3 regions of the Agrobacterium sp. 22-223-1 genome follow, and region 1 is predicted to be linked to each of the others. Evidence: riboswitches for the same ligand, from Rfam matches in the RefSeq annotation. Region 1 holds a riboswitch; each other region holds the start of a gene.
The links. Region 1 has a riboswitch for thiamine pyrophosphate ahead of thiB (thiamine ABC transporter substrate binding subunit). Riboswitches for the same ligand answer to the same signal wherever they lie in the genome.
Positions count from the first base shown of each region.

Region 2: another riboswitch for thiamine pyrophosphate. It lies ahead of thiC (phosphomethylpyrimidine synthase ThiC); the one in region 1 lies ahead of thiB (thiamine ABC transporter substrate binding subunit).
Region 3: another riboswitch for thiamine pyrophosphate. It lies ahead of ACQZ60_RS18185 (ABC transporter permease); the one in region 1 lies ahead of thiB (thiamine ABC transporter substrate binding subunit).

Region 1 is NZ_JBNWCN010000006.1:178,404-184,940, forward strand. Features, by position in the region: gene ACQZ60_RS21815 (M48 family metalloprotease) at 1-872, opposite strand, end outside; gene ACQZ60_RS21820 (ATP-binding cassette domain-containing protein) at 1,126-1,842, opposite strand; gene thiP (thiamine/thiamine pyrophosphate ABC transporter permease ThiP) at 1,839-3,464, opposite strand; gene thiB (thiamine ABC transporter substrate binding subunit) at 3,484-4,497, opposite strand; TPP riboswitch at 4,537-4,647, opposite strand; gene ACQZ60_RS21835 (VOC family protein) at 4,693-5,085, opposite strand; gene ACQZ60_RS21840 (ABC-F family ATP-binding cassette domain-containing protein) at 5,184-6,537, opposite strand, start outside.
Region 2 is NZ_JBNWCN010000006.1:18,694-25,230, forward strand. Features, by position in the region: gene ACQZ60_RS21080 (P1 family peptidase) at 1-139, opposite strand, end outside; gene ACQZ60_RS21085 (thiazole synthase) at 228-1,001, opposite strand; gene thiS (sulfur carrier protein ThiS) at 1,006-1,203, opposite strand; gene thiO (glycine oxidase ThiO) at 1,172-2,176, opposite strand; gene thiC (phosphomethylpyrimidine synthase ThiC) at 2,178-4,001, opposite strand; TPP riboswitch at 4,097-4,208, opposite strand; gene ACQZ60_RS21105 (acyl carrier protein) at 4,391-4,642, shown strand; gene ACQZ60_RS21110 (acyl-CoA dehydrogenase family protein) at 4,642-5,823, shown strand; gene ACQZ60_RS21115 (amino acid--[acyl-carrier-protein] ligase) at 5,828-6,537, shown strand, end outside.
Region 3 is NZ_JBNWCN010000004.1:137,654-144,190, forward strand. Features, by position in the region: gene ACQZ60_RS18175 (alpha-glucosidase) at 1-1,730, shown strand, start outside; gene ACQZ60_RS18180 (pilus assembly protein TadG-related protein) at 1,756-3,045, opposite strand; TPP riboswitch at 3,265-3,367, shown strand; gene ACQZ60_RS18185 (ABC transporter permease) at 3,492-4,277, shown strand; gene ACQZ60_RS18190 (ABC transporter substrate-binding protein) at 4,274-5,224, shown strand; gene ACQZ60_RS18195 (hydroxyethylthiazole kinase) at 5,221-5,961, shown strand; gene thiE (thiamine phosphate synthase) at 5,948-6,537, shown strand, end outside.

The DNA of each region.
Region 1 (6,537 bases):
CACTCGCGACCACGATCCCCGACCTGGCCGTCCTGGCCGAAGGCGCGGGCATGACGGCGCGCAAGCTCGATACGCTGCGGCGTGTTGGGGTGGCTGGAAAGGAAGTCGAGGCTCTGGTCGTTTTCGGGATCGGCCGAGGAAAACCGCGCATAGGCCGCCATGGAATCCAGAAAACGCGGCGAGGCAAAGGGGTCATAACCGGCCTCGCCCAGCATCCGCACGCCGATCACGTCCGCCTGCAATTCCTGCTGACGCGAAAAGGCCGCGAGCCGCAGCTTGCCGCGCGCAAGCGCCTGCTTGCCGGCGAGATCGCTCGACAGAACCTCGGCAACCACGCGGCTGGCAATCACCTCCGCCTCTTCCCGGCGCTGGCGTTCAATGCCATGGTTGGCGGTGACATGGCCCATCTCATGCGAAAGCACGGCAGCCACTTCCGAAGCATCGTTGGCAAGCGCCAGAAGCCCACGCGTCACGTAAAGATATCCGCCCGGCAGCGCAAAGGCATTGATGGCCGGCGAGTTCAGGATGGTGATGCGGTAGGACTGTTGCGGATTTTCCGAAACCGCCGTCAGCGCGCCGGCGATGCGGGCGACGAGCCTTTCCGTCTTGGCGTCACGATATTCGCCGCCATAACTCGCCACGATGCGCGGATGCTCGCGCGCACCCATCTGGGCGCGGGGATCATTCTTCTGCACTTCTTCCACGGTCTGCGGATTATCCGAGGGACGCAAGGTGGACTGGTAGGCCGGGCTGAAGAGAGACTGGCACGATGACAGGAACACCGCAGACGCTGTCAGCACGGAACAGGCGGCAACCATCCTGCCCGAACGGCGAAGGCCTGAACGGGAGAAGAGCCTCCACTGTGCAGTCATGCTATTTCTCATTCTCTATGCCTGCCCCTAACGTTCCTGATCATCCGTTAATTGCAGACCAGAATAACAGATTCGCCCCAACGGGCGATGAATGCCAAAACGGTAAAAACGATCCATCAAGTCCGGAATATTCCTGAAGAACGCAATAATTCCCATCTTTTCTCGGGCAACAACTTGAAACTGGCAAGTGCAAATTAGCGCCATTGAAGTCATCTAAAGCGATTGCCAGCGGCACGCGTCGAAAATAAGGCGATCACCCGTTCAGAAAACTGTCGACCGCCTTCACATTTTGTGTGGCGAAGAAATCTGCGGTCGAACCGGTATAGACAACACGGCCGCGTTCAAGAAACACCACCCGCTGCGCCAGCTTCTTTATGTCTTCGGGATGGTGGGTGACAATAATCACCGTGTTTTTTGTTTCGGCGTGCAAGTCGAGAAGCAGGGAGGTCATGCCCGCCCGCAATCCCGGATCGAGTGCTGCAAAAGGTTCGTCGAGCAACATGACAGGTTTTTTCCTGACCAGCGCGCGCGCCAGCGCCGCCCTCTGTCTTTCTCCACCGGAAAGCGTGCCCGGCAAGCGTTTGTCGAAACCCGCAAGACCGACACGGACGAGGGCCATCTCAATCTCTTGCCGGTCTTCCACCCGCAATTTCAGCCCGGGGCTGACACCGAGAGCGACATTGATGAAGATATCGAGATGGGCGAAAAGATTATTATCCTGAAAGATTGATGAGACCGGTCTTTCCGAAGGATCAAGCGCGGTCATGTCCTGCCCGCCGATCATCACGCGCCCGGAATCCGGTTCCTCGAAACCGGCGACGAGATTGAGAAGCGTGGATTTTCCCGAGCCGGATGCCCCGACAACGGCGGTTATCTGCCCCTTAGGGAACGAACAATCAAGTTCGAAATCCTGTGTTCCAAGCCGTAGCCTGACCTTGTCCAGTTCAACGGCAAAATCATCGCCTGTCATATGCTCGCCCTTGCTGATTGGGACTGCCGTGAAACGCCGCCTGCGGCAAGCAGCAGGCAGACGATGCCGAGAAGGAAGGCATAACCGGCGGCATCATTGGTGCGGTAGCTGCCCATATTGCTATAGACCAGCCACGGCAGGGTGACGAAATTTTCCGAGCCGAACAGGGCAACCGCGCCTAAATCGCCGAGCGACAGGGCCATGGCGAATGAAAACGCCATAGCCAGCGACCGCCACAGAACCGGCAGATCGGCAAACCGCAGCCGCGCGAAACCCTGAAGCCCGAGACTGGCGGAAAGCCGGCCGGTGCGTAAAAAATGACTGGTGAAGGCCGGTTCCAGTACCCGCATGGCAAGCGGCAAAGCCATCAGCATATTGATGAGCCCCACGAGAACGGGTGCGTAGAAGCTGACATCGCCGAAAACCCGCAATAACAGGAACCACCCGCTTCCCAACACGACAGGCGGCACCAAGAGCGCCAGCGAAGACCCTGCCCCCAGCATGGCGGCGAGGAAGCGCAGGGGTTGCCCCGCCTGCCGTCTGGAGCCTATCGCCTGGCGCGCGCCGATGATCGCCATGCAGCAAAGCACGACAAGGGCTGCGGACAGTGCGGCGATTGCAAGACTGGTCACCGCCGCGCGCAGGAAAATCGGCGCGGACAGAAGGCGCGGCAGATCGGCCCTCAAACCTGAGACTGCTATGGCGACAAGCGGCAGGCCGATCAGCAGAACAGCGAACACGATTGCCGCGCCATCCCAGAGGCGGGCACCGATGCCCTTTCCGTCGAAACGGCGAAGGGAACGACCAAGCGAGGGAATTTCCGCTTCAGGCGACGGCAAAAAGGCAAGAAGGCCAAGCAGGATTGCGGTGAGGGCAATTTGCAAAACCGAAAGCGCAATCGCCCGCTGCGGATCGAAATCGAACCGCAGCGCCTGATAGATCGCCACCTCCAGCGTCGTTGCCGCGGGCCCGCCGCCCAACAGAAGAACGAGCGTGAAGCTGGTGGCGCACAGCATGAAGACAAGCCCGGCAATGCCGGGAACGAGACGCGCGACCGCCGGCCATTCGATAAACCGAAAAATCGAAACCGGCCCCATGCCGAGGCTCGCCGCCATGCGCCAATATTCGCCCGGAATGCGCTCCAGCCCGGCCAGCATCAGCCGCACCGAAAGCGGAAGATTGAAAAACACATGGGCAATGAGGATGCCGGACAGGCCGTAAATGCTGAAAGGCTCATCCGCCCCGGCAAAAACGAGTGCCGAATTCAAAACGCCCTGCCTGCCCCAGATGGTGATGATACCGAAGGCGCCGACGATCACCGGCAGACCCATCGGCACCGCCATCAGCCTGATGATCCAGATCCTTCCCGGAAACTCGCGCCGACGGCAAAGCGCCAGCGCCACCGGCAGGCCGAGAACAATGGAAAGAAGGGTGGAAAGCGTTGCCTGATAAAGCGTGAAACGCAGGATGCGCAGCGTATAGGCATCCATGATGCCGGCAGCGGACGCGCCGGCATCAAAAGACAGGAGAGCCGCAACCGCGAGCGCCATGAACAGGAAAACGGCGGCAAAAGCCGCCGTTCCGAAAATGATCGACCGCCGGTAATCGCGACGCAGCATCATGCGCGGGTGTGCCTCTTCCTCAATTCATGCTCATGGCGGCAAGCCATTCATCGATCCATGCCTTGCGGTTCTTCGCCACCTCTTCCGGATCCATCAGGAAAGTCTTCTGCGGCACCACGAGTTTTGAAAACGCCTCCGGCAAGGGCTTGGAGGTCGCCGCGACCGGCATCATCCAGTTGTTTTCCGGAATGGCATCCTGAAAACCGGATGTCAGCGTGAAAGCGAGGAACTGCTTTGCCAGCTCCTTGTGCGGCGCGTTTTTAAGGAGACCGGAAACCTCGATCTGGATGTAATGCCCTTCGGAAAAGGCGGCGGCCTGATAACGATCCGTTTTTTCAGCGACCATGTGATAGGCGGGCGAGGTGGTGTAGGAGAGCACCATCGGCACCTCACCCTTGGTGAAGAGGCCATAGGATTCCGACCAGCCCGGCGTAACGGTGAGAATGCGCTTCCTGAGCTTTTCCCAGGCCTCCGGGGCCTTGTCGCCGTAAACCGATTTCACCCATAGCAGCAGGCCAAGCCCCGGCGTGGAGGTGCGCGGATCCTGAATGACGATTTTCTGCGACGCGTCGCCTTCCACGAGGTCTTTCAGGCTCGCCGGCGGGTTTTTCACCGTCTGCGTATCATAGATGACAGCGAAATGACCGTAATCATAGGGAACGAAAACATCGTCCGTGTAGCCGCCCGGCACCTTGGCCGCCGATGCATCGATGCCGCTGACATCGAACAGACCGGTCTGTTTTGCTTCCGCGACAAGATTGGTGTCGAGACCGACGACGACATCCGCCTTGGACCCCGCCCCTTCAAGCTTCAGACGATTGAGCAGCGCCACGCCATCGGCCACGCCGACGAAATTGACCGTGCAATTGCAAACCTTCTCGAAGGCCTCCTTCACCTTGGGACCGGGACCCCATTCGGAAACGAAGCTCTCATAGGTGTAGACGGTCAGCTCCTGTCTATCCTGTGCGACGGCAAGACCGGGCAGAAACAGCGAGGCGGCAACGAGGGAATTCAGGAAAAGACGACGGCGCACGGGTATCTCCTCAAAAAAACGATAGGGAAATAGCCGCCTGCGTTAAAGCCGTCTAATCCCTCCGCCGGTATGAACCGGATCAGGTTCTTCGGGTTGGCAAGCCTCTCAGCCTTTTGCACCCAAGCGCAAAAGACACCCCGTTAGATCAAGATGATGGTGTAGTCCCGCCGTCCCTGATTGGCAAGATGGCCGAGGTCAGCCCTGTTCCGTCATATGCACCAGTTCCCAGACGTGCCCGTCGGGATCCTGAAAGCTGCCGGCATACATGAAGCCATGGTCCTGAACAGGCTTCCAGCCGCTGCCGCCGGAGGCAAGCGCCGTGGCGATCATCCGGTCGATTTCCTCCCTGCTTCCGGCGGAAAGACAGGTCAGAACCTCGGTGGTTCGCGTCGCGTCGGCAATGTCGCCGTTGATGAAATCGCGGAAACGTCCCTCCTGGAGAAGCATCACGAAGATATTCTCTTCCACGATCATGCAGAGCGTGCGGTCATCCGAATATTCCGGGTTGAAGCTGAAACCGAGAGCAGTGAAGAAGTTCCTTGATGTCTCGATATTCTTGACCGGCAGATTGACGAAAATCATGCGCATTTTCACAACTCCTCCAAACGAACGCCGGCATAGAACGGCAATTCTGCTTTTCTGTCAAAGGCCGAAGGAGGACCGGTCAAACGGGGAACTGATTGCCTTCAGCCCTCCAGTTCCTCGCGCAGCATCTCCAGTTCCAGCCATTCTTCTTCCATGGCCTCCAGCTTGTCGCGCAGCTTTGACATCTCCTGCGCCAGCGTGTTGAAGGCCGCCGGGTCCTTTGTGAAAAGTTCCGGATCGGCCATGCGCTGCTCGCGTTTTGCGATTTCGCCTTGCGCCTTTTCCATCTCCTTCGGAAGATTTTCGAGCGCGAATTTCTGCTTGAAGGAAAGCTTGCCCTTGGCCTTTGAAGGATCCTGCGATGCAGAGGCCGAAGGTGCGGCCTTCGCCTTTTCCTGTTTCTCAGCCTTGCGTTTTTCTTCCGCCGCGCCCTTGCGCTGCGCCATCATGTCCGAGTAGCCACCGGCATATTCGATCCATCGTCCGTCCGGCTCATCCGGATTGACGGGCGCGATGGTGGAGGTGACGGTGCGGTCGAGGAAATCGCGGTCGTGGCTGACGAGGATAACGGTGCCGGAAAAGCCCGCAACGATTTCCTGCAACAGATCGAGCGTTTCGATATCCAGATCGTTGGTCGGCTCGTCGAGGATCAGAAGATTGGTCGGCCGCGCCAGAATGCGCGCCAGAATAAGGCGCGCGCGCTCGCCCCCGGAAAGGTTGCGGATCGGCGTGCGGGCCTGTTCCGGCTGGAACAGAAAGTCTTTCATATAGCCCGTCACATGCTTCAATTCGCCGTTGACCAGCAGATTTTCACCACGACCATCGGTCAGATAATGCGCGAGCGTATCGTTGGGATTGAGATCCTCGCGTTTCTGGTCGAGCGTCGCAATCTCCAGATTGGTGCCGAGCTTCACCGAGCCGCTATCGGGCTCCAGCTGGCCGGTGAGCATCTTCAGAAGCGTGGTTTTACCGGCGCCATTCGGGCCGACGAAACCGATGCAATCGCCGCGATGGACGCGCAGCGAAAACGGCGCGACGATCACGCGCTCGCCATAAGCCTTGGTGATGGCCTCGGCCTCGATAACCAGCTTGCCGGATTCCCGCCCTTCCGTGACGGTCGCCTGCACCGTGCCCTGCGGCCCCTTATGGCCGCGATATTCCGCACGCATGGCCTGAAGCTCGCCGACGCGGCGCATGTTGCGCTTACGCCTTGCGGTCACGCCATAGCGCATCCAGTGTTCTTCGCGCTCGATGGCCTTGCCGAGCTTGTGCTGTTCCAGTTCTTCCTCTTCCAGCACCTTGTCGCGCCATTCCTCGAAATGGGCAAAACCGCGATTGAGACGGCGCGACTGGCCACGATCCAACCAGACGGTCGAGGTCGAGACCTTTTCGAGAAAACGCCGGTCATGCGAAATCAGCACCAGCGCGCTGCGCGTCTGCTGCAACTCGCTTTCA
Region 2 (6,537 bases), 160 kb from region 1:
CACCCCCCAAAACAGAACCGGAGGCAATGGCGGGCTTTTCGAAAACAATCGCCGTAACACCGGAGCCAAGGGCAAGATCGGTGATATTGCCGACCGAAACGCCGCCGATATCCGTCAGAAGATTGGTGAGTGCCGCCATGCCGTTTCCCTTTTCTTCCGGTATCCCGCCACCATCAGGCACTGTCAACGCAAAACGTGAGGTGCCTGATGTCGACGACAAGCCGCGATCAGGAAAAAACCGCCGTTCCAATCACCGGCGTCGAGGGAACAGCCATGTCCCTCGGCTCCAGCGGCCCGGAGAGATATGCCTGATGGCCGGCTTCTATCGCCCGGGCGAAAGCCTCCGCCATGCCGACCGGGTCTCCCGCACCCGCCACCGCCGTGTTGAGCAGAACGGCATCGTAACCGAGTTCCATCACCGTGACCGCATGCGACGGACGGCCGATACCGGCATCGACGATCAGCGGCACATCCGGGAAACGCGCCCGCATGGATTTCAGCGCCGTCAGATTGAGCGGTCCCATGGCGCTGCCGATTGGCGCGCACCAGGGCATCAGCACCTTGCAGCCTGCCTCCAGCAGCTTCTCGGCGACGACCAGATCGTCCGTCGTATAGGGAAAGACCTCGAAACCATCATCGCAGAGGATTTTCGCCGCCTCGACAAGTGCGAAAACATCGGGCTGCAGTGTGTCGTGATGACCGATGATCTCCAGCTTGATCCAGTTAGTGCGGAACAAATCGCGGGCCATCCTTGCCGTCAGCACCGCTTCTTTGACCGTGTGGCAACCGGCGGTGTTGGGCAGGATCTGGCGATCCAGCTCACGGATAAGCTCGAAAAACTGACCGCCCTTCTTGCCAGCCGCTGTTTCCCGGCGCAGTGAAATCGTCAGAATATCCGTGTTGCTCGCCCGCACGGCATCGGCAAGCACGGCGGGGGACGGATAGCGCGCCGTGCCGAGCAGGAGACGGGACGAGACCTCGCGACCATAAAGCGTCAGCATGGTTTCAGCCTCCCTGCATCGGCGAGAGGATTTCGATACGATCGAAAGCCTTCAGCTTATAATCTGCGCGCTCTTCCGAATGCACCAGATCGCCATTTACCGCCGTCGCCAGCCACTCACCCTCGTATTCGAGGCTGGCGAGCAGGCCGGCCAGCGTCTCGGCGGCCAGATCAAGCTCGTCGCCATTCACCAGAAATTTCATGATCCCGTTCCTTTTGAGAGAGAATTTGGCAGACGATTTCAGCCGTCTGCCGCGCCATCGCCGGCGACAGCAGAAAGCCATGCCGGTGCGCGCCGTTGATGAAAATTGTCCGGCCATCCTGCGTGACCTTCGGCAGATTGTCGGGATAGGCGGGGCGCACGCCGGTGCCTGTCTCGATGATTTCCGCTTCCGCGAAAGCCGGATGCACGGCATAGGCGGCATTCAGGAACTCCATCATCGAGCGGGCGGAAATGGCGCCCGCATCTTCCGTCTCGATCATCGTCGCGCCCACCATGAAACGGCAGGGCTCGCGCGGCACGATGTAGAGCGGAATGCGCGGATGCAGCAGCCGGACGGGACGAGACAGGGAAACCTCCCGCGTGGCGAGATAGAGCATCTCTCCCCGCACACCGCGAAGATCGGAAATCCCGCCGATTGCCGCAGCACCAGTGCAATCCACCACCCGGTCGAACGGCTCTTCATCCAGCGGGATACCCATATGGAACTGCACACCCATGGTGCAAAGCCGTTCATGCAGCGATTTCAGTGCAAGACGCGGATCGAGATGCCCCTCACCCGGAAAATAAAGCCCTGAGCGAAACCGCCCGGCAAGATCTGGCTCCAGCGCGGCGATTTCGCCCTCATCCACCCAGCGATAACCGTCGGTTCGCGATGCGAAACGCGAAAGCTCCGCCTTATCGCGGGCCGGCGCAACGACCAGCGTACCGTGCCGCACGACAAGGCCGGGTGTCGCTTCATCCCACCAGTCGAGCGCCGCCTGCCCGAGCGTCAGAACCGGCTCTTCACCGCTTTCACGCTCACACCAGGGCGCCAGCATGCCACCCGCATACCAGGATGCGCCGCGAGAGGGTTCGGCATTGCGCTCGCAAATATCGACGGTAACGCCGGTCCGCACCAGTTCGAAGGCCGCCGTCAAACCGGCGACCCCCGTTCCCTTGACAAGCACGCGCATGTTATTCGGCATCCGCAGGCGTCGCGAGCGGCATGTAAAGCTCGCCGCCTTCCTTGAAACGTGCGGCCATGGCCTCCAGCCCCTCCTTCTGCGCCTCGGCGCGGATATCGTGAGAAATCCGCATCGAGCAGAATTTCGGCCCGCACATGGAGCAGAAATGCGCGACCTTGTGCGCTTCCTTCGGCAAGGTCTCGTCATGGAAGGAGCGCGCCGTATCCGGGTCCAGCGACAGGTTGAACTGATCCTCCCAGCGGAACTCGAACCGCGCGCGCGACAGCGCATCGTCCCGCACCTGCGCTGCCGGATGGCCCTTGGCGAGATCGGCGGCGTGCGCGGCGATCTTGTAGGTGATGACACCGACCTTCACGTCGTTACGATCCGGCAGTCCGAGATGTTCCTTCGGCGTGACGTAGCAAAGCATGGCGGTGCCAAACCAGCCGATCATCGCCGCCCCAATGCCTGACGTGATGTGGTCGTAACCGGGCGCAATATCGGTGGTGAGCGGTCCAAGCGTATAGAAGGGCGCTTCACCGCACGTCTTCAGCTGCTTGTCCATGTTTTCCTTGATCTTGTGCATCGGCACATGGCCGGGGCCTTCGATCATCACCTGGCAATCCTTAGCCCAGGCGATCTGCGTCAACTCGCCCAGCGTTTCCAGCTCGGCGAACTGCGCGGCATCATTCGCGTCGGCAATCGAGCCGGGACGCAGGCCATCGCCCAGCGAGAAGGAGACGTCGTAAGCGCGGCAGATGTCGCAAATCTCCTCGAAATGCTCATAGAGGAAGCTTTCCTTGTGGTGATGCAGACACCACTTGGCCATGATCGACCCGCCGCGCGAGACGATGCCGGTGACGCGGTTGACGGTGAGCGGGATGTAATGCAGCCGCACGCCGGCATGGATGGTGAAGTAATCCACACCCTGCTCCGCCTGTTCGATCAGCGTATCGCGGAACACTTCCCAGTTCAGGTCTTCGGCAATGCCGTTGACCTTCTCAAGCGCCTGATAAAGCGGCACCGTGCCGATCGGCACCGGCGAATTGCGGATGATCCACTCGCGGATATTGTGGATGTTGCGGCCGGTAGACAGGTCCATGACGGTATCCGCACCCCAGCGGATCGCCCAGACCATCTTCTCCACCTCTTCCGCCATGGAGGAGGTGACGGCGGAATTGCCGATATTGGCATTGATCTTGACGAGAAAATTGCGGCCGATGATCATCGGCTCAAGTTCCGAATGATTGATATTGGCGGGGATGATGGCGCGGCCGGCCGCCACTTCCTGACGCACGAATTCCGCCGTGACGTAGTCCGGGATATGCGCACCGAAACTCTCGCCGTCGCGCGCCAACTTTTCCCTGGCCGCCTCGCGCCCGAGATTTTCGCGGATGGCGATGAATTCCATTTCTGGTGTGATGATACCTGCCCGCGCATAGGCAAGCTGGGTCACGGCTTTACCGGCCGTGGCTCTGAGCGGCTGGTGGCGCACGGAAAATTCTGGCGTCAGGCGTTCGCCGGTGGCAAAGCCATTGTCCTCGGGCTTGACGTGCCGGCCGTCATAAGCCTCGACATCGCCGCGCGCCACGATCCAGTCATGACGCAGACGCGGCAGACCCTTTTCAATCAGAACGGGATGCGAAGGATCGGTATAGGGACCGGAGGAATCGTAAACCGTCACCGGCGGTTCGCCCGCCGTCGGATGAACGGCGATCTCGCGCATCGGCACGCGGATATGGGGATGTAAAATGCCGGCTTTGTGAATTTTGGTAGAGGCGGCATGCGGCCCGGTGGTGACGACAAGCGGGATATTCTTGGCAGCGATATTCATCTTGAGGCTCCAAAGTTTGACAGTGGAGACCCAGTTCGAGCCGGAATGATGGAAAATACCGAATTGCCGAAACGCGACGTCATACGCCCGCCCGACCTTCGGTCTTTGCACCGTCCCTACGCCAGTATGAACTGGATCAGGTTCAACGGGTCACTGCGCATGAAAGCAGAATCTCAGCCCCTTGACGGGACACCCCTGGTGAATGGCCACAGCAAAAAACACCGACCGACATTTGTCAAGGCCGACGATCCATGCTTGGCAAAGGTGCGGGAATGGCGCATGCTGCCGTTAGTTGTAATTAACCTAACGGTTTAGGCGAATATTATCGTTTGCAACGTAACGATAAGCACAAACCATCCTGATGTGAAATTCATGGGAGATACGTCGGAATGAACGCGACTATTCGTGAAATACTGGCCAAATTCGGCCAGCTTCCAACCCCTGTCGATACGATTGCAGATGAAGCCGATCTTTATGCGGCAGGCCTTTCTTCCTTTGCATCGGTGCAATTGATGCTCGGCATCGAAGAAGCATTCGATATCGAATTCCCCGACAATCTGCTGAACCGCAAGTCCTTTGCGAGCATCAGAGCCATTGAAGACACCGTTAAGCTCATTCTGGATGGTAAAGAGGCAGCCTGATGAACGTCACCGTAGCGCCGCAGGATGAAACGCTGTCCGCGCGCGCGGGCCGTGTCGCGGCAATTGCCGCCAAACACGCGGATGAGGTGGATGTCACCGGCCGATTCCCACAGGAAGCCGTCGACGCCTTGCGACAGGAACGCCTGCTCGGCATCCAGGTCCCCTCTTCGCTGGGCGGCGAAAGCGCTTCCTTACAGGAAATCGCCGATATCTGCGCCCGTCTCGGTCAGGCCTGTTCGGCAACCGCGATGATTTTCGCCATGCACCATATCAAGGCATCCAGCCTGGTGGAACACGGCGAGACGAGCGCATGGCATGCCGGCTTCATGAGCCGCATCGCCAGCGAACAGCTTCTCCTTGGCTCCGCCACCACCGAAGGCGGCATTGGCGGCAATCTGCGCAACTCCATCTGTGCAATCGAGGTCGAAGGCGATTTCTGCCGGCTGGAAAAGGACGCCACCGTCATTTCCTATGGCAGCAATGCCGATGCGATCCTCATCACCTCGCGCGCCCACAAGGATGCCGCGCCCGCCGATCAGGTGATGACGGTCTTCCTGAAAAACCAGTACACGCTCGAAAAGACCCATGTGTGGGATACGCTCGGCATGCGCGGCACCTGCTCGGACGGCTTCCTGTTTCGTGGCGAAGCGCCGGCGGCGCAGATATTCCCGAAACCCTTTGCGGAAATCGCCGCACAATCCATGCTTGCAAGCTCGCATCTCCTGTGGAGCGCCGTCTGGTACGGCATCGCCTCGGATGCCGTGCTGCGCGCCCAGTCTTTCGTCAGAGCCGCGGCGCGCAAGTCGCCCGGCACCGCCCCTCCCGGCGCGATCCGTCTTGCCGAGGTCTCCACCAAGCTGCAGGTCGTGAAATCCAACATCATCGCCGGCATCAAGGCTTACGAGGACACCAAGAGCGACCCCGAAAAACTGATGTCCATGGCTTTTGCCGTCGCCATGAACAATGTGAAGATTTGCTCTTCCGAAACCATTCTCGAGATCATCGACCACGCCATGCTGGTCTGCGGCATCATGGGCTACAAGAACGGCACGCCCTACAGCCTCGGCCGGCACCTGCGCGACGCGCATTCCGCCCGCCTGATGATTTCCAACGACCGCATTCTCGGCAATTCCGCCAATCTCCTGCTGGTTCACAAGCAGGACACCAGCCTCTTGGGATAAGACCATGGACATGCAAACATCGTTTCTCGATCGACTGTTCGAAGAAGGCCTGCTGATTGAAACCGGTGTGGACGGTCTTTATGGACGCAGCGGCCAGTTCGAGGATGTCATTGCCGCCTTCGAGCGGCTGATCGACCGCACTGGCGGCGCTGACGGCGCCGAAGCAATCCGCTTTCCGCCCGGCATCAACCGCGCCTATTTCGAAAAGAGCGGTTATATGAAGAGCTTCCCGCAGCTCGCCGGCACGGTCCATTCCTTCTGCGGCTGTGAACTCGACCATGTCAGCCTGCTGAAAACCATGGATGAGGGCGGCGACTGGACCAAAGACCAGAAAGCCACCGACATCGTGCTGACGCCGGCGGCCTGCTACCCGCTTTATCCGACGATTGCCAAGCGCGGCGCACTACCTGCCGGCGGCGGTCTTTATGACATCCAGTCCTATTGCTTCCGCCATGAACCTTCCAAGGACCCGGCCCGCCAGCAGCTTTTCCGCATGCGCGAATATGTTTGCATGGGCACCGAGTCCGACGTCACCGAATTCCGCCAGACCTGGATGGATCGCGGCGTGGAGATGATGAAAGCGGTTGGGCTCGACGTCACCATCGATGTCGCCAACGATCCCTTCTTCGGCCGCGCCGGCAAGATGCTGGCCAACAACCAGCGCGACCAGAACCTGAAATTCGAACTCTTGATCCCGGTCACATCCACGACCAG
Region 3 (6,537 bases), on a different contig from region 1:
GGCTAACGGCGCTGGATGACACCGTCAACCGCCTCTGGCTGCGCGTCGTTGCGGAAACGGATGAGCACGTCTGGGGCGGCGGCGAGCAGATGTCCTATTTCGACATGCGCGGCCGACATTTCCCGCTCTGGACCTCCGAGCCGGGGGTCGGCCGCGACAAGACCACCGAAATCACCTTCAAGGCCGATGTCAGTGGCAAGGCGGGCGGTGATTATTACAATACCAACTACCCGCAGCCGACTTACCTGTCGTCGCGCAGATACGCCCTCCATGTGGAGACAAGCGCCTATTCGGTCTTCGATTTCCGCAACGGCGATTTCCATGAGATCGAAATCTGGGCCATCCCCGAAAAGATCGAATTCTTCACCGGCGATCATTTCACCGATATCGTTTCCGCCCTGTCGCTGCGGTTCGGACGCCAGCCGGAACTGCCGGAATGGATTTATGGCGGCGCGATCATCGGGTTAAAGGACGGCGTCAACTCCTTTGCGCGACTGGAGAAAATCCACGCGGCCGGAACGAAGGTGTCCGGTCTCTGGTGCGAAGACTGGGTGGGTCTTCGCCAGACATCCTTCGGCGCGCGCCTGTTCTGGGACTGGCAGGCGAATGATACGCGTTATCCGCATCTGCGCCAGAAGATCGCCGAGCTTGCCGATCAGGGCATCCGCTTCCTGGGTTATGTGAACCCCTATCTCTGCGTCGATGGCCCGCTGTTCCCGGTTGCCGAAAAAGCCGGCTATTTCGCAACCGACGCCGAGGGCAAGACGGCGCTGGTGGATTTCGGCGAGTTCGATTGCGGCGTGGTCGATTTCACCAATCCGGCTGCGGCCGACTGGTTTGCCGAGGAGATCATCGGCAGGAACATGCTCGATTTCGGCCTCTCCGGCTGGATGGCCGATTTCGGCGAATATCTGCCGATCGACATTACCCTTTCCAACGGTGTCGACGCTAAGCTGATGCACAATGCCTGGCCAACGCTCTGGGCCGAGGTCAACGCCAAGGCCGTCGAAAGTCGCGGCAAGACCGGCGAAGCGCTGTTCTTCATGCGGGCCGGCTTCACCGGTGTGCAGGCCCATTGCCCGCTCATCTGGGGCGGCGACCAGTCGGTCGACTTCTCCCGTCACGACGGTCTGGTCACCGTCATCTGCGGGGCGCTCTCCTCCGGCCTCATGGGCAATGCCTATCACCATTCCGATATTGGCGGTTACACCAGCCTGTTCGGCAATGTCAGAACCGCGGAACTCATCATGCGCTGGACGGAGATGGCCGCCTTCACGCCGGTCATGCGTACCCATGAGGGCAATCGGCCGCGCGACAATCTCCAGATCGATCAGGATGAGGCGGTTCTTGCCCATTTCGCCCGCATGACATCCATCTATGTCGCGCTGGCCCCTTATCTGAAATCGCTCTCGGCGGAAGCGGCCAGAACAGGCCTGCCGGTGCAGCGTCCGCTCTTCCTGCACTACGAGAATGACCTGCAGACCTATACCATTCAGGACTGCTATCTCTACGGGGCGGACATGCTTGTCGCACCGGTCTGGAAAGCGGGCGAAACGCAACGCTCGCTCTATCTTCCGGGCGACGGTGAATGGGTGCACCTGTGGAGCGGCACGCATTATCCCGGCGGACAAAACGCCACCGTCGACGCGCCGCTCGGCGAGCCGGCGGTATTCTATTCTGCCGATAGCAGCCATCGTCCGCTGTTTGAACAGCTTCGCACCATCGGCTGAACGATAGCCGAGTTCCTCACTGCCATCACCCCGTCAGGCGGGGTGATGTGATGGCCTTTTTGAAAAGGGCGGTCATCGCATCGCTGATGCCCTGCGACGGGCTGACTTCGAAGAACAGGCCCGGCGAAGCGCATTGCTGCATGCGTGCACCGATTTCCGGCTGAAAGGGCGCGATCCAGCTATTGTACCAGCCATTGGTCGGCAGCGGCAGATAGGTGGTATAAAGCACGGCGATGCGAAAACCCTTTTCCTTCAGCTTCGTGCAATATTTGATATCGATCGGTTCCTGACAGCGGCCGCTGGTGGTTTTTTTGGTACAGGAGGATGGCTTGTAGCTATCGCCGACGCCGTCTGACACGAAGAAAACGATCTTCTCCGGGCTCGCCGAACTCGCACCGGTGCCCGAAGAGCCGATCCTGTCTCCAATCTGGGTCAGCGCCCGGTCGAAGTCGGTCTGCTGGTCGTTATTATAGCCCTGATAGGGAATGGACATCAGATCGATTTCGCCCGCTTTTTTCTTCGCAGTCGCCAGATCAGAGGTCAGGGGAACGACTTCGAGCAGCTTCGTATCTTCCGCCTTCTCTCCGAAGGTATAGACAGCCATGCGATATTGATTGCTGCTTTTCCGCGTGGACTTTGCCGTATCCATCAGGCTCGCCGTAGCCTGCGCCACCACATTGATGCGCGTCGTAACCCCGAGGCTTTTGGCTTTGTAGTAATAGCTGTTTGTATCGACCACCCCGTTTTTCACGATGTGACAAGCGAAAGCACATTTGTCGCTCGTATTGGCAACCATGGTAGCAACGTCGGTTGGCGTCGCGCCAACGCCCATCGAAGGGGTGTTATCCAGCAGGACATAGAAGTCGCTGAATGTTTCCGTCTCGTATTTGGCGGTCGCCTTGCCCGAAACGGTAATGAGATCCTCTCCGAGTATCCGTGAAAGCGTGGTGCCGACGGATGCCGTGAAATTGACCGAGGATTCGATGGCGTTACCGTGTTTGATCACCGACACATCAAGAGACAGGAGCTTATAATCGGGATTGGCCCGCTCATTGCTTTCAAAAAATGCGGAGGCTTCATCAGTGCCAAGCGAAATGACACCGTCGCCCGACATTTCCTTTGCCTTCTGAACGCTCGACGACGTATCGGCAACCACAGCAAGCGCCGCAGCATCCGCCGCCATCTGCAGGTCCGATTTGACAGCCATGCCATGCGTCACATCAAGGGCCACGCCGGCCGCCCCGATCAGCGGCACCATCAACAGGGCGCTGAGAATGCCGAAATTTCCCGATTTATCCTGCCAGATGTTCTTCAAATTCGCCCCCGGAACCTTTCCCCGGAGCGAAAGTTAGCCGAATAATATTGAAAGGCAGTTTCAATAGATAACTAATTTTCGATAAATCTAATTTCCTCAATAACTAATACGTCAATGGGAGATGCGCACCAGCGCAAGCCCGTTCAGGCATTCACGATCACGCCTGACGACGGATCGCCGGCGGGACGTTGACATTTATGAAACTTGACCTACAAAACAAACTCTTCCGAGGGGAGCACCGAACGGTGCTGAGATGGCGATGAGCCGGACCCTTGAACCTGATCCGGGTCATGCCGGCGTAGGAACGGAACTGTCGCGCCAAGAGGCGCTGCCCTTTCTCTTCTCCGCTTTGCCTGATCTCCGGGATTGTCACATCTGGAGACGAATGATGATGCTGAAACCTTCCGCCCTTCGCACACGGTGCGTCTGCGTCTGAGGTCCGGCTCATGCGTGCCTCCCATGCGCTGAACGGTGTCGGTCTTCTGCTGGTTTTCTGGCAGGCGGGAACATGGCTGTTTTCGCCGCCCCGCTATATCCTGCCGTCGCCCGCCGATGTTGCCGGCGCTTTCTGGCGCCAGCCCGGCTTCCTGTTCGGGCAGGCACTGGTAACGCTCGGCGAAATGGCGCTCGGGCTTGCGGCAGGCATCGCCGCCGGCATTCTCGTCGCGTTCACGATTGCCGCCATCCCGCGCCTCGGCCGCCTCGTCTGGCCGATGGTTCTGGTGTTGCAGGCCTTTCCGGTCTTCGTGCTCGCCCCCATCCTCGTCCTCTGGTTCGGTTTCGGCATGGCTTCGAAAGTGGTCATGACGGCGATCATCATCTTCTTCCCCGTTGCCTCCGCTTTCACGGATGGCCTCAACCGCACCGATCGCGCCATCCTCGACGCCGCCTCGCTGACTGAGGCGAGCCACTGGCAGATCCTCACCCGGTTGCGTGTGCCGCTAGCGCTGCCATCGCTCATTTCCGGCCTGAGGGTGGCGGCGCCGCTTGCCCCGCTCGGCGCCGTCATCGGCGAATGGGTGGGCGCATCGGCGGGGCTCGGGTTTGTGATGATCCAGTCCAATGCCCGCATGCAGACCGACACCATGTTCGCCGCCATGGCCATTCTCGCCATCATGGCGGTGCTGCTGCGGCTCATCGTCGACTTCTCGACCGCCAATCTGGCCCCCTGGGCCAAGGAAACAGAACACACCATTCCTTTCAGATCTTTACGGAGACTTTCGGCACCATGAAACGAACTCTTCTTTCCCTCGTCGTCGCGGCAGCAAGCGTGCTTTCACCCATGCAATCGCATGCGGCCGACAAGCTGACCGTGTTGCTCGAGTGGTTCGTGAACCCCGATCATGCGCCGATGGTGATCGCGAAAGAACGCGGCCTGTTTGCCGATGCGGGGCTGGAGGTGGAACTGGTTCCGCCCGCAGACCCCTCCGCCGTGCCGCGCCTCGTCTCGGCCAAACAGGCCGATATCGGCGTGCACTACCAACCGAACCTCTATCTCGATCACGATGCCGGCCTGCCGCTCGTGCGTTTCGGCACGCTGGTCGAGACGCCCCTCAACACCGTCACCGTTCTGGCCGATGGGCCGATCAAGAGCCTGAAAGACCTGAAGGGCAAGAAGGTCGGCTTTTCCGTTTCCGGCTTCGAGGATGCGATGCTGAAGCGCATGCTGGAAAAGGACGGCCTGACGAAGGACGATATCGAACTCATCAACGTCAACTTCTCGCTCTCGCCGTCGCTGATCGCCGGCAAGGTGGATGCCACGCTTGGCGGCTTCCGCAATTTCGAGCTGACGCAGATGAAGCTAGAGGGACATGAAGGCCGCTCCTTCTTCCCGGAGGAACACGGCGTGCCGGCCTATGACGAGCTGATCTTCGTCACGCACCGGGATCTCGCAAAAGACAACCGCCTGCCGCGTTTCCTCTCCGCCGTGGAACAGGCCGCGATCTTCATCACCAACCATCCGCAGGAATCCTGGCAGCTTTTCATCAAGGCCTATCCGAACCTTGACGATGCGCTGAACAAGCAGGCTTTCTTCGACACGCTGCCGCGCTTCGCCAAGCGCCCGGCTGCACTCGACCGCGCGCGCTACGCCCGTTTCGGCGCCTTCATGCAGGAGATGCAGCTGATCAAGCAGGCACCGGCGGCGGACGACATCGCCGTGGAGCTGCAGCAGCCATGACCGCGACTTTTCCGACAGCGGCAAAGGCCGCCGAGATTCTGGAGCGGGTGCGGCAGACACGCCCGCGCGTGCATTGCCTGATGAACACCGTGGTGCAGAAATTCACCGCAGATGGCATCACCGTCGTCGGCGGAATTCCCTCCATGACCACCTCGCTCGAGGAAATCGAGAGTTTTGTCACCAAGGCGGATGCGCTGACCGTCAATCTCGGCACACTGGATGCCGAGCGGCGCAAGGTCATCCGGCTGGCGATCGAAATCGCCAATGCATCCGGCAAGCCGTGGATCGTCGACCCCGTGCATTGCGACTATTCGCCGTCGCGTCTGGAATTCGCGCGCGAACTCATCGCACTTTCCCCGACGATCGTGCGTGGCAATCACGCCGAGATGAGCCTGATCGGCGATGTGCCTGGCGTGGTGAGGATCGAGACCGGGCCTGTGGATCATCTCAGCGACACGACCCGCAGCATCAGGATCGTCAACGGTCATCCGTGGATGGCGAAGGTGACGGGAACGGGGTGCCTTTCAGGCGGCGTCATCGCCGCCTTCATGGCAGTGGAAAAGGACGCCCTGACTGCGGCGGCCTCCGCCCTTGCCGTCACCGGCGTTTCCGCCGAACTCGCAGCAAAACACACCAGAGGCCCCGGCACCTTCGAACCGGCGTTTCTGGATGCGCTTTCCGAAATTTCCGGTGAGGACATCACAAATCACGCGAGGATAGAGCATGAACAAGGTTGATTACCGCCTCAACGCGCTGGTTGATGCGAGCCTCAGTGACGTTGCGCCGCTGCAGGAGCTTGCTCTGGCGGCCGCACTGAACGGCGCGACCATTCTGCAATATCGCGACAAGCACGGCTCGACGCGCGAGATGATCGAAAACGCCCGCGCCATTCACGAGGCCATCGCCGGCACCGGCGTGCCGCTGGTCATCAACGATCGGGTGGATGTGGCGCTCGCCTCGGGCGCGGACGGGGTGCATCTCGGCGCCGACGACATGGACGCCAAAACCGCAAGGCGTATTCTCGGCGAAAAGGCGATCATCGGCCTCACCGTCAAGAACCGTCCCGATGCCGAACGAGCGGCCTCCATGCCCGTCGACTACGCCTGCATCGGCGGCGTGTTTGAAACCATTTCAAAGGTCAATCCGGACAAGCCGGTGGGTATCGACGGTTTTTCCATGCTGCGGGCCCTGCTGAAGGAGTGGAAGCCGGATATGCCGGTCGGCGCTATCGCCGGCATCGATCTTGCCCGTGTGCCACCCGTCATTGCCGCCGGCGCGGATGGTGTGGCGGTCATTTCCGCCATTTTCCGCGC